Regions from separate parts of the Paenibacillus sp. FSL R10-2736 genome, predicted to be linked through region 2. Evidence: riboswitches for the same ligand, from Rfam matches in the RefSeq annotation. Region 2 holds a riboswitch; the other holds the start of a gene.

Region 1 (6,911 bases), 4.5 Mb from region 2:
GTTGTGGCGGCATATTCTGTCAATGGACTGATCTTCAGCAGTCTGGACGGCAGCGGGATTGTAGCGATGCTGACGCTGGGCACTATTTTTCAAATCACTATGATGACTACGAACTCTATTCTGCTCGGGATGGGCAAATCACGGATTTCGATGTATTACGTGCTTGCCGGGATTATTGTGAAGTTCGCTTCCAACTTCCTGTTCAGCCAGCTGTTCGGCATTTATGGCATCATCGGCTCTACGGCCCTGTGCTTCATTGTCATTACGCTGCTTAATCTGCGGATGCTCAAAAAGATCATTCCCTTCGAAATTCTCGGCAAACGCTGGGGCGGATTCTCAATCGCTGTACTCGCATCGGCCGGAATCGGTTATGGCCTCAATGAAGCGGGGATTATGCTGACTCATCTGATGCCGGCAAGACTGGCATTCCTGATTACATGTCTGGTCGTTGGAGCTGCCGTGGTTATCATTTACTTGGTGCTGTTGATTGTTCTGGGTGTACTGAGCAGCAAGGAAATCGCTGGTTACCCGCGTCCGCTGCGCAAACTGCTGAATCCTTTAATGAAGCTGCAGCCGGCGCACGTGCGTGCAAACGAATAAAGCTGTGATCATTGTCTTATTTTGTCTTTTTTATTTGACTTATTCCGTACATTTTGCTTCACTTAAAGAGAAGAGAATCATGGGTAACGGTTAGATGAGAAAGGATGGATAATAGATGGACAAAATTAGTTCTCCTGCTGAGTTTCAGGTGTCAATACAATCTCCGCGCTTAACGGTGGCGGTATTCAAGGCGGATTGGTGCTCGGATTGCAAATTCATTGATCCGTTCATGCCGGATGTGGAACAGAAATATAGTGACCGCCTTACACTCGTTGAAGTGGATGTCGATGCAGTAGGCGACGTCAGCCAGGAACAGAATATTCTGGGCATTCCGAGCTTTGTCGCTTATACCGATGGACGGGAGCTGGTCCGATTCGTGAATAAGCTTCGTAAGTCCCGTGAGGAAATTGAGAATTTCCTGAATACGGCGCTGGATGTTTACCTTAGTATCCACAAGTAATGAAGCAGCACCGCTTTCGCCCTACCCGAGCAGAAGCGGTGTTTTTTTTCTAGAATGGTCTGCGGGCGCAATCATTATACTAATTCATTCCTATAAAAATGCGGGTGATAACATTGACGACCCTTCAATTAAAATGGCTTAGCTATATAACCTGCCTCGTTATGTTTCTGGCGCTGCTCGGCGGAGCGGTGGTTACCAAGACGGGTTCGGGGCTGGAATGCGGGAATGAATGGCCGCTGTGTCACGGAAAGCTGATACCGGCTTATACCGTAGGCTCCCTGATTGAATATACCCATCGCCTGTTCAGCGGACTTGCGGGTCTAATGTCACTGGCTTCGATGTTTGCGTTCTGGCGTTACGCCCGTAAGCGCAGGGATCTGCTTACCTATGCCTTGTTAACCCTTATATTCGTAGTGGTGCAAGGCGGAATGGGAGCGCTTGCGGTAATCAAGTCGCAGTCTGCTGCAGTGATGGCTCTACATATGGGATTCTCGCTGATTGCGTTCGCCAGCTCACTGATGCTTGCGCTTGGAGCCAGACGGAGCTACCTTTCTGGGGAAGAGAATAGCACTGCAGAACCGAAAGTTAGCAGGGGCTTCCGTAACTTAACCTGGTTTACTGCGTTATATTCTTATATGGTCGTGTATATTGGAGCTTATGTAAGTCATACCGATTCACAGGGGGGCTGTTCAGGCTGGCCGCTGTGCAATGGGGAATGGATTCCGGAGCTGTCTGGCGGGGTGGGCATTGTATTCATACACCGGGTTGCAGCAGCGCTGCTGTTCCTGCTGACTGCTATTCTGGGACATCTGGCTTTCTGGAGATACAAAGAGCTGCCGGAGCTGAGGGCTCTGGGTGTTGCCGCAGTGCTGCTCTGCCTGATGCAGGTATTCAGTGGGGCTGCTGTGGTTCATACGCTGTATAATGAACGACTGTACATATTTACCGCGTTATCGCATATTTTGCTGATTGCCGGCTTGTTTGGGGTTCTATGTTATATGAGTGTCCGTGTCTGGCAGTTAAGCGGAACGGACAAGAAGCAATAAGATTACCGTTAAGGGCATGGGGACAAGGTTCGGCCCGGTTCGAGGAGGAACGCTTAGTGGGATACGGTAATTTGCGACAATGGATCGAACAGCTCCGCAGAGACAAGGATCTTGCTGTGATTGATACTCCGGTTGATCCGCATCTGGAGCTGGCCGAGATTCACCGCCGGGTGGCCGGTGAGGACGGCCCGGCGCTGCTGTTTACAAATGTACAAGGAACGCCGTTCCCGGTTGCAACCAATCTGTTCGGTACTGTCCGCCGGGTGAACAAGGCCTTCGGGACCCGCCCGGAGCAGTTAGTGAAATCCATGACGGCAGCTATGGAAACGATGATTCCGCCATCAGCTGCCGGACTATGGAGAGAAAAGGGCCTGCTGCTTGACCTGATCCGAGCAGGAACCAAGAATATACCACAAGGTGAAGCGCCGGTCCTAGGCATCTGCCGCAGCAGTAATCCGCTACAGGAATTACCCCGAATTACCAGCTGGCCTAAGGATGGAGGGCCGTTCATCACCCTTCCTCTGGTCTATACAGAGAGCATAACCAACCCCAAAGACCATAATCTCGGGATGTACCGGGTCCAGATTCATGATGACAGCACGACCGGCATTCATTGGCAAATCCATAAAGGGGGCGGCTTCCATCACCGCCAGGCTGAGCTGCTGGGGGAGACCCTTCCGGTCTCTGTCTTTATCGGCGGGCCTCCTGCCCTGATTGCGGCTGCTGTTGCCCCGGTTTCAGAGCGGCTTCCGGAATTGATGCTGGCATCCCTTATGCTGGGCGGGAAGCTCCCTATGGTGCAGGACCCCCTGGGCGGTCACCGCATTCCTTCAGAAGCTGAATTCTCCATCCGCGGGCGGGTGTCTCCGTTTGAGCGGAGACCGGAAGGTCCATATGGCAGTCAATCCGGCTATTATTCGCTGCAGCATGATTTTCCCGTGATGCATGTGCAGCGGATGTGGCACCGCAAGGACGCGATATTTCCGGCCACGATTACCGGCAAACCCCGCCAGGAGGATTATTATCTGAAGGATTATCTGCAGCGGCTGCTGGCTCCGGCCTATCCGCTAATGATGCCTTCAGTGAAAGCTCTGTGGGCGTACTCCGAATCCGGCTCGAACGCCTTGGCTTCGGCTGTTGTCAGGGAGAGCTATCCGCGTGAGGGACTGGCTTCGGCTTTCCGTATTCTGGGGGAAGGCCAGCTCTCCTTAACGAAATTCCTGCTCCTGACGAATGAACCGGTTGAGCTTACGGATTTCCCTAAACTGCTGGAAACCGTGCTTGAACGCTTTAATCCGGCATCGGATCTGGTGATCTTCGCTAACACCTCCATGGATACCCTTGACTATACCGGCCGTAAGCTGAATCATGGCAGTAAGGCTGTGATGATGGGCACCGGCAACCCGATCCGTGAGCTGCCCAGAACCTATACGGAGGGTCACCTTCCAGCAATCACCGGCGCCGTGCCCTATTGCGGCGGATGTTTAGCCGTTTCCGGAGCATCCTATATAGAAGACCCTGAGCTTCCCGTCAGGCTGGCCGCTTCCTTCAAGGAGAAGGGCACAGCCTGGCCGCTGATTGTTCTGGTGGACGATGCCGCTGAAGCGGTGCGCACACAAACCTCCTTCCTGTGGACAGTGTTCACCCGGTTTAATCCGGCGGATGATATTTATGCGGAGACCCATGCACTGCGTAACGCAATCAGCTATTCCCTGCCGATTGTAATAGATGCCCGGATGAAGCCGGGGTACCCGGAGGAGCTGGTTCCGCATGAGGACACGGTTGAACTGGTGAACCGGAACTGGAACCGTTATTTCCCTCTTGTATAGATCTTAAGTATTCTGAGGAGGACAAATATGCTGCGGACATTACTGGGAGAGCCGCCCCGCGAGAACAGCGGGGTACTGGCCGAAGCCATGGACAACATGGCGAAGGTCGCCTCCATGCTGCGCAAGGAGATGAACACACATCAAGACCGTGACCATGAATACCGCAAGCTGGAGATATGGACACGCGGTCTGATCTCATCGCTGGACGAGCTGGAGCAGAGCTGGTTCGCCGCCGCCTTTTACCGGAAGTCGGTGGTTGCCGGTTATATGGATGATATGTCGCCCACGGAACAGGGAGAGTACGCCAGGTATGTGTATTTTTATAAGGACGGCTTCATCCGGGTGTTCTCCCTGCTGGACAAGCTGGGTACGGTTCTGAACAGTCTGTATGATCTGAATACAGGTAAAGTCAAAGCGCATTTCTCTTACTTCACAGTGCTTCGCCAATTTCAGCTGCTTCATGCGCACAACGCTCTGGCCAATGAGCTGGAGAAGATCAGGAACTCTTACCGCGAACCGGTGGAGAATCTGCGCAAACGGCGCAATGCCGAGATTCACTACATGAACGCTGAGATGACGGATGATCTCTGGCAACGCCATCAGGGGCTGCATGACAAAATCCAACTGGAGGATCTTGACAGTCATCTGGAGGATTTGAGGCAGAGCCTGGAGATGGTGTGCAAATCTTTATCGGCTGCCTTCAGGTACAGCAATGAGCAGTGGCACAAGAATAAAGCTGCATCCAGCCAGCGTTCAGAGCACGGACAGCCGTAAAAACTTACCTTTGACAAAGAACCGGAAACTTAATATACTTATGCAAGTATTTACTTCTAACATGAAACGGCATATATAACTTCATACTATAATCTTATCGAGAGCGGCGGAGGGATAGGCCCGATGAAGCCCGGCAACCGATTTGTACACAGCTTAGCTGCTGGCTGCAAATGTCATGGTGCTAATTCCTACAATGCCGCTAAGTTTGCGGTCTTGGCAGATGAGACGGCATTGTTTACTTCACACACACGGCCTCTTCCGATCTGCACGGATCGTAAGAGGTCTTTTTTGTTGTAAATTGCATGGAAGAAGGAGGACGGGGCGATTGATAGAGCTGAAAGATTTAACGAAAGTATACGGTAAAGGAAGCAAGGCCGCAACGGCGCTTTCCGGATTAAGCCTGTCGATTAAGAAGGGGGAGATATTCGGTGTGATCGGCCACTCCGGTGCCGGCAAAAGCACGCTGATCCGCTGCATTAATCTGCTGGAACGTCCGAGCGAGGGTGAAGTATGGGTGGATGGGGTGGAATTGACCGCACTCAGCCAGGGACAGCTGCAGGAGCAGCGGCGCAAGATCGGGATGATCTTTCAGCATTTCAATCTGCTCTCCTCCGCAACCGTCTATGACAATATCGCCTTTCCGCTGCGGCTGGCCGGAACCTCCAAGACGGAGATTGAGCGGAAGGTTCAGGATCTGCTGGCTCTAGTCGGACTTGAGGAGCACCGGAACAAATATCCGGCTCAGCTGTCCGGAGGCCAGAAACAGCGGGTCGGAATAGCCCGTGCTCTGGCGAGCGATCCTGATGTTCTGCTGTGCGATGAAGCGACTTCAGCGCTGGATCCGCAGACAACGGACTCAATACTGCGCCTGCTGCTGGATATTAACCGGAAATTTCACTTGACGATTGTGCTGATTACGCATGAGATGCACGTTATTCAGAGCATTTGCGACCGGGTGGCTGTCATTCATGGGGGCGGGATTGTGGAGCAGGGCGACGTTGCCCAGGTTTTTCTGAAACCGAGGCATGAGGTTACGAAAGAATTCATCCGCAGTGAAACTCAGGCAGACGGACCGCTGCGGCAAGCGATTGATGCTGTACATGCCGGATATACTAAGGCGGTCAAAATTACTTTTCTCGGGCAAAAGACGTACGAATCGACACTTTCCCATGTGGCTCAGGGAACCGGAGTTAACTTCGCCATTCTGCAGGGAACCATTTCTACTATCAAGGACGTCCCGTATGGTCAGCTGATCGTCCGGTTTGAAGGGCCATCCGAAGCCGTGGAAGCAACACTTTCCGAGCTTGCGGCTGAAGGCCTTGATGTGGAGGTGATTTCTTAATGGGCGGAATGGATTTTAGCGCGATTAACTGGGAAGAAATGCTTGATGCCACGGTCGCAACATTAAAAATGTTAGCTTTTTCAGGAATATTCACAATTATCCTTGGTTTACCACTCGGAATTGTGTTATATTTATGGGGCAAGTCTAATAACACTATTATCAGGGTTGTTTACTCGGTATTATCATTCGTCGTAAATATTCTGCGTTCGGTTCCCTTTATTATTCTGATGGTTGCCCTGATTCCGTTCAGCAAGTCGATTATGGGTACCTCGATAGGCGTACTTGGAACGATTCCGGCGTTGGTGATCGGCGCGGCTCCATTCTTCGCCAGACTGGTAGAGACCGCACTGCGGGAGGTTGACCGTGGGATCATCGAAGCGGCGCAGGGTATGGGAGCATCCACGGGACAGATTGTAATGCGTGTGTTGCTGCCGGAGGCTCGTCCGGGTCTGCTGGCCGGTGTTACGATTACGATTGTTACCCTCGTCTCGTATACCGCAATGTCGGGGATGATAGGCGGCGGCGGTCTGGGTGACCTGGCGATCCGTTACGGCTATTACCGTTATGAGAAGGAAGTCATGATTATCTCGGTGACCCTGATGGTTATTCTGGTGCAGCTGCTGCAAATGGCCGGTGACCGGCTGGTAAGACATTTTACACGGAAATAAGGTATGTCCATATAGAGCCTTATTCATACAAATTATTGATTAGAGGGGGATTTACAGATGAAAAAAGTACTGCTCACATTCTTCAGCTTGACCATGATATTGGTGCTTGCAGCTTGCGGCAACAATAACGCTGCGAATAACGCGGCAAACTCTGCGGCTACAACGGCGCCAACGGAAGCTGCTGCTGCAGAA
Region 2 (6,911 bases):
CCAGCGGCAGTCTGCCCCCGGGCTGTCCCGCTGATTTCTATGCGCGTGTCATTGAAGCTGCGAAGCCCTGGAAGGCCAGGGTTATTATCGATACTTCCGGCGAAGCGCTGCAGCTTGCGGCTGATGCCGGCGTATATCTGCTGAAGCCGAACGCGCGTGAGCTGGAAGAATTGGTAGGGCATGCAATAACCGGTGATGAGGAAGTGAAGGCAGCCGCACTGCAGCTGATTGAAGAAGGCCGGACGGAAGTAGTGGTAGTCTCACTGGGCGGGGACGGGGCGCTGCTGATTACCAAAGACGGCTGCGAGCATGTGCTGGCACCTGAAGTTCCTGTACTCAGTGTAGTAGGCGCTGGCGACAGTCTGGTTGCGGGACTCGTGTACAGTCTGGAACGGGGCTGGCCGCTGCGCAGAGCCGTTCAGTTCGGCATCGCCTCCGGAGCTGCGGCGGTCATGAATCCGGAGCGTCAGCTCTGCAAGCGCGAGGATACGGAGCGGTTGTTTGCCGGCATGGATACCGGCGCAGCCGGACACATGTAGTTTTGTGGCCGCCATATACCAAAAAGACGAAGGCTTCCCTATACCCTGAGGTATCCGGTGCCTTCGTCCTGCGTATTCGTCCGTTTAGTTTCATAGCCAATCCTTCTTGCGGAAGATCACCAGCATTCCGCAGCCGAGCGTCACCATGACGGCGATGACTCCATAATAGCCGTACTGGGAATGGGTCTCGGGAATATTGTCAAAGTTCATACCGTAGATACCGGTAATAACGGTCAGCGGCATGAATATCGTAGTAATTGCCGTAAATACTCTCATGATTTCATTGGCGCGGTTAGCAATACTGGACTGATAAGCTTCACGTAAGTTGCCCATGAGATCGCGGTACGTTTCAAAGGTTTCAGAGATCTTGACCGCATTTTCATAAATATCGCTGAAATACTTCTGCAGCTGATCGTCGATCAGGCGGAGGTCTTTTTTGTTGAGCGTGTTGATAACTTCCTTCTGCGGGCCCAGCATCTTCTTCAGCCAGAGAATTTCACTGCGCAGACCGATAATCTCGCTGAGATGCGATTTCTTGGTGTGCATGAGGATATCCTCCTCCAGCTTCTCAATCCGCGCTTCAATCCGGTCACCGACCGAGAAGAAGTTGTCGACCACAAGGTCGATTAACAGGTACAGGAAGCGGTCCGGCTCACTGACCTCCTGCTCCCACAGAATGGGCTTCAGGACGCGCAGCTCATGGATCTTCTGCTTCGTAACGGTGATGATGAAATGTCTGCCCAGGAATACGTTGAGCGCGCGGAGGAAGATTTCCTCGTCATCAAACCGGATGCTGTTGACTACGATAAAATAATGGCTCTCATAGATCTCCAGCTTCGGGCGCTGATCCTCTTCACTGAGACAGTCCTCGACAGCCAGATCATGCAGATTGTACAAAGGCTGAAGCTCAACAAGATCCTCAACATCCGCATCAATCCAATAGAAACCCTCAGCGGGTGCGGTAAGTGTATCCTCAATATTGTCAATAGTCGTAAAAACCCCTGCGTTCACCAGCCGGATTTTCATCTGATTCACTCCTTCTGTCCCTGGTCTTCTCCAGGGATATGCTAATTAAAGCACAGAGAAAAAATCAGCTTGGCCGGTGGTACAATCATGGATGAAGGCCAAAAGACGGTCCGAGAGCATGAAGAAGAACTGCCCCCGCCGCCGGCAAGCTGATGTTAATCCTGTGTGGTTGTTCTTTCTGCACGCTTATTCGCGAGCCCGGGTCGCCTTCCATTCTTCTCTCACCTCTTCTTTTCGCCGTTTATGGTTGAAACACTTGTCTAGTATAACGCCGGGGTATGGCTCTTTCAAGAGAAATTCTTTTCATTCTCCAGGCCCCTTAAGCATTGTATGGACTTGACGAAAAGGAGGTTCATGATTTAAAGTGAATTTTAAGAAAAGTATCCGCGGATGCTTTGGAATAACCCCAACTGAATACAGCTAAATCTTATCAAGAGCAGGTGGAGGGACTAGCCCGATGAAACCCGGCAACCGGCGTGTGAACGCACGGTGCTAATTCTTGCGGAAGCTTTGCAGGACGTTATTCGTCCGGCGGAAGTTCTCTGGCAGATGAGAGAGGCGCATATGACTGCAGATATATGACCTTTCTCGCCCGAGAAAGGTCTTTTTTCGTTGTTTTACATCAGATTTAACCGCCAAGCGGAACCTAATTTCAGTTAAGGAGTGGAAACAGCAATGCCTATTAAAATTCCCGACAGTCTTCCGGCCAAAGAAGTATTATCCGGTGAGAATATTTTTGTAATGGATGAAAGCCATGCCTTTCATCAGGATATCCGTCCTTTGCGGATCGCCATCCTGAATCTGATGCCGACCAAAGAAACCACGGAAACGCAGCTGCTGCGCCTTATCGGGAACTCACCGCTACAGGTGGACGTTGTTCTGCTGCATCCCAGCTCCCATACCTCGAAGAATACTTCGGCAGAGCACTTAAAGAGCTTTTACAAAACCTTTGATGAAATCAGTGACCGCCGCTTTGACGGCTTGATCATCACCGGGGCTCCGGTGGAACAAATGGAGTTCGAGGATGTCAACTACTGGGAAGAGCTGAAAGTGATTTTTGAATGGAGCAAGCAGAACGTAACCTCGACCATGCATATCTGTTGGGCCGCGCAGGCAGGACTGTACCACCACTTCGGCGTGCGTAAGGTGAGTCTGCCGGATAAATGCTTTGGAGTGTTTCCGCATACGCTGAGCCATAATAATGTGAAACTGCTGCGGGGCTTCGACGAAGTATTCCATGTGCCGCATTCCCGTCACACCGACGTCTCCCGTGAAGATATAGAGAATAATCCGGATCTGCAGATTCTGGCGGAATCAGAGGAAGCCGGTGTGTACCTGGTTTCTGCGCATGACGGCAAGCAGATTTTTGTAACCGGACATTCAGAATATGATCCGTTCTCCCTGAAATGGGAGTATGACCGCGATATCGCCAAGGGCATGGATATTGAGATTCCGAAGCACTATTATCCAAAAGATGATCCCACCCGTACACCGCCGGCCGTCTGGCGCGCCCATGCTAACTTATTATTCGCTAATTGGCTCAATTACTATGTATACCAGGAGACACCCTACGATATCGGAGCGTTTATTTAAAAAAATTATTTATATATAGAAGCAATGGTTACACGCACAAAACTTTTAGGAGGCAATGGAAATGGACGAGAAACTGAAAATTGAGAGCAGACTGGCACAGATTGGTTCGATGGAGGACCCCGCGACAGGGGCGATTAATTATCCGGTGTACAACGCGACGGCATTCCGTCACCCGAGACTCGGACAGAGCACGGGCTTTGATTATATCCGCACCAAAAATCCTACCCGTTCTGTGCTCGAAGATGCGGCAGCGGTACTGGAATCCGGCGATGCCGGCTTCGCCTGTGCCTCGGGTATGGCTGCACTGACTACTGTGTTTGCTTTGTTTGGACAAGGTGATCATCTCGTTGTCTCGCTCGACCTGTATGGCGGAACGTACCGTCTGCTGGAACGGATTCTGTCCAAATACGGCATCAGTGCCTCCTATGTGGATACGAATGATCTGGATGCTCTGGAAGCTGCGCGCCAGCCGGGCACCAAGGGTGTATTCATTGAGACACCAACCAATCCGCTGATGATGATTACGGATATTGAAGCGGTATGTACATGGGCCCGCCACCACGGGCTGCTTACGATTGTTGACAATACGCTGCTGACCCCGTTCTTCCAGCGCCCTATTGAGCTTGGAGCAGATATCATCGTTCACAGCGCGACCAAATATCTGGGCGGACATAACGATGTCCTTGCCGGACTTATTGTGACCAAAGGTGCTGAATTGTCCGCAGAAATGGCGATTCTGCATAATTCACTGGGAGCTGTCCTTGCACCAAACGACAGCTACCAGCTGATGAAGGGGATGAAGACACTTGCCCTGCGCATGGAGCGGCATGAGAGTAATGCGCTGGCTCTCGCCCGTTATCTGCTGGAGCATCCGGCCATTGCCGAAGTCTTCCATCCGGGTCTGCCGGATCATCCGGGATACGAAATCCAGAAGCGCCAGTCCTCCGGCAACACCGGGATTTTCTCCTTCAAGGTGAAGGATGCCAGATACGTGGAGCCGCTGCTCCGCCATATCCGCCTGATTGCTTTTGCTGAGAGTCTTGGCGGTGTGGAATCGCTCATGACCTATCCGGCTGTACAGACTCACGCCGATATTCCGGCGGAAATCCGGGATGCGGTTGGCGTAGATGACCGGCTGCTGCGTTTCTCAGTCGGCATCGAGCATGTGGACGATCTGATCGCTGATCTTACGCAGGCACTGGAGGCCGCGCGCACCGAGCTGGAATAGGCATCTTGGAACCTTAGCAGCCAGATAGAATCACTGTATACATTGAACAGCAGCGCCAACGGGGTGCTGCTGTTTTATTTGGCGAAAGATTTTTCAAGCTCATCCGATTGTGATACGATGGGGGAACGAGTTTGTTTATTTTTTAAATTAAATTCATCTACTATACTTCATAGGATTAAGAGGAGGCTGCGAACGTTGAGTGCAATTGATCTTATTCTGGATAAGACACTTAAAGGTGAACGTCTTCAATTAGAAGACACAATCACGCTGTTCGAAAGCAATGAAATTGAGAAAATGGGCGCGGCTGCGGATATTATTATGAAGCGCTGGCACCCGGACCCGCTGGCTACATTCGTAATCGGCCGTAATATTAACTACACCAATGTATGTGATGTCTATTGCCGCTTCTGCGCCTTCTACCGCAGACCGGGTTCGGAGGAAGGTTATGTGCTTCCCGATGAAACTATCTATCAAAAGATAGCCGAGACGATCAGCGTGAACGGGACTGAAATTTTGATGCAGGGCGGAACGAACCCGAATCTGCCTTTCAGCTATTACACGGATATCCTGCGCGGAATTAAGCAGCGGTTCCCGGAGATCACCATGCATTCCTTCTCACCGGCAGAGATCATGAAGATGGTCGAAGTATCCGGACTGCCGCTGGAGCAGGTCATGCGTGAGATTCATGCCGCAGGCCTGGATTCCCTGCCCGGCGGGGGAGCGGAGATTCTCGATGACCGCACGCGCCGCAAGATCAGCCGGCTCAAAGGCTCCTGGCGGGAGTGGATGGATGTCATGCAGACCGCGCACCGGATCGGCATGAACACGACAGCCACGATGGTGATCGGTCTGGGTGAGAGTATGGAGGAGCGGGCGCTGCATCTACTGCGTGTCCGTGAAGCCCAGGACGAGTGCATAGCGAACAAATATGACTCCGAAGGATTCCTGGCCTTCATCTCCTGGACCTTCCAGCCGGATAATACGAACCTCAAGCTGGACCGGCAGACACCGGAAGAATACCTCAAGACCGTGGCAATCAGCCGTCTGGTGCTGGATAATATCAAGAACTTCCAGTCCTCCTGGGTCACGATGGGCCCTGAGGTCGGTAAGCTTTCCCTGCAATACGGCTGTAATGACTTCGGCAGCACGATGATCGAGGAGAACGTAGTTTCCTCGGCGGGCGCAACCTACAAGGTTAACATTGAGTCGATCACCCAGCTGATCCGCGAAGCAGGCAAGATCCCGGCGCAGCGCAACACGCGTTATGACATCCTGCGGACGTTCGAGGACGCCAATGCTAAGATTGACAATGACTTCATCATGCAAAACTAGAGGGTAGAACAACACCTGATGTGTTGTTACCCTACTAAGGTGAGAAAACGGGTAAAAACTACACTTTATGTAGTTTTTACCCGTTTATTTTTATTATTTTAACTACAACATTTGTTCAATTGAATATGCGTTCTTTGTCGTCTGGAAAAGGTTCGATTATCCATACAATCAATTATATGTTAATATTTTAATGTGAAATCACTTAAATAAGCTCATGGGAGGCTGAAGATGAAACGGATATCATTTGAACGCCCAACAGATCACTATGATGAAGGAATTACCGATATCGATAAAGAAATTTGTTCTTTGATAAAGCGAAGGAAGGAAATCTCTGGTAATAATCCAGGTTATCCTCCGTTTGAGTATATTTCTAAATGGTCAGAGACTTATGGACTCTATGAGGATTTCTTAAAGTCGTTATTTGGAAGTATGATGAATGAAAAACAATATAAACCATTAATTGAACCAGCGGGATTTAGACAACACATTGCAATCCTGAAGTCAGTCGTGATAGGGGAGCGGTTCTATACTCTAACTTCTATACGGCAATACACAAATGCAAGTGTACTAACACTTAGTATAGATTGGGACAATGAGCCGGAGATTGAATCCAAATCTCATCAACATAGCCACTATGAGCTATACATTAGCGAACAATATGACTCCCGGATGATTAGTGGGGGGAGCAGATCTGATCATGCTGCCTATAAATACGTTGTCTCCCCGCCATTACCTGACGATGCTTCAGGATTGCAATTGAGGTTCACACAATACATCAACCCTTTCAAGAAGAGCGAGACAGGCGACGAGATAGTATTTGAGATTTAGTAAAAGCGAAAGATAGCCCTTCAGCACATATTAGATGTGTAAGAGGGCTGTTTATCAATGTCTTTTTTCCATCTATTCCACCGGCACCGCTAGCATCAGCTACGGGCGAGCCAATTGTATTCGAAATTTCGCATACATTCTGCTCGTTGAGCCACGTGCGAGCCTTCGCTTAGCTTTTCCGGTATTGGCACCAGCCCCCATCAACTCACCCAAACCTTAAATATCGTTTGACCATCCCGCTCATCTTCATCAGCATAGATATCATTAAAGGAAGCGTCGCCCAGAGTCTTCAGGCGAGTCAGGTTATAGACTAGCGCAAACGCCAGCTTAGAATCACCAGTCCAATAGCCGTCAAACTGGTCTCC

What was found. A riboswitch is a leader RNA that binds a small molecule or an ion and turns the genes downstream of it on or off. The one in region 2 is predicted to bind S-adenosylmethionine.
Region 1: another riboswitch for S-adenosylmethionine. It lies ahead of NSQ73_RS03730 (methionine ABC transporter ATP-binding protein); the one in region 2 lies ahead of metA (homoserine O-acetyltransferase MetA).

The regions. Positions count from the first base shown of each region.
Region 1 is NZ_JBBOBN010000001.1:833,840-840,750, forward strand. Features, by position in the region: gene NSQ73_RS03705 (putative polysaccharide biosynthesis protein) at 1-600, shown strand, start outside; gene NSQ73_RS03710 (thioredoxin family protein) at 716-1,060, shown strand; gene NSQ73_RS03715 (COX15/CtaA family protein) at 1,174-2,106, shown strand; gene NSQ73_RS03720 (UbiD family decarboxylase) at 2,163-3,935, shown strand; gene NSQ73_RS03725 (Cthe_2314 family HEPN domain-containing protein) at 3,963-4,709, shown strand; SAM riboswitch class I at 4,801-4,936, shown strand; gene NSQ73_RS03730 (methionine ABC transporter ATP-binding protein) at 5,035-6,051, shown strand; gene NSQ73_RS03735 (methionine ABC transporter permease) at 6,051-6,719, shown strand; gene NSQ73_RS03740 (MetQ/NlpA family ABC transporter substrate-binding protein) at 6,777-6,911, shown strand, end outside.
Region 2 is NZ_JBBOBN010000001.1:5,296,450-5,303,360, reverse strand. Features, by position in the region: gene NSQ73_RS22740 (1-phosphofructokinase family hexose kinase) at 1-539, shown strand, start outside; gene corA (magnesium/cobalt transporter CorA) at 630-1,565, opposite strand; SAM riboswitch class I at 1,990-2,121, shown strand; gene metA (homoserine O-acetyltransferase MetA) at 2,241-3,158, shown strand; gene NSQ73_RS22725 (aminotransferase class I/II-fold pyridoxal phosphate-dependent enzyme) at 3,220-4,386, shown strand; gene mqnC (cyclic dehypoxanthinyl futalosine synthase) at 4,582-5,718, shown strand; gene NSQ73_RS22715 (hypothetical protein) at 5,947-6,546, shown strand; gene NSQ73_RS22710 (hypothetical protein) at 6,747-6,911, opposite strand, start outside.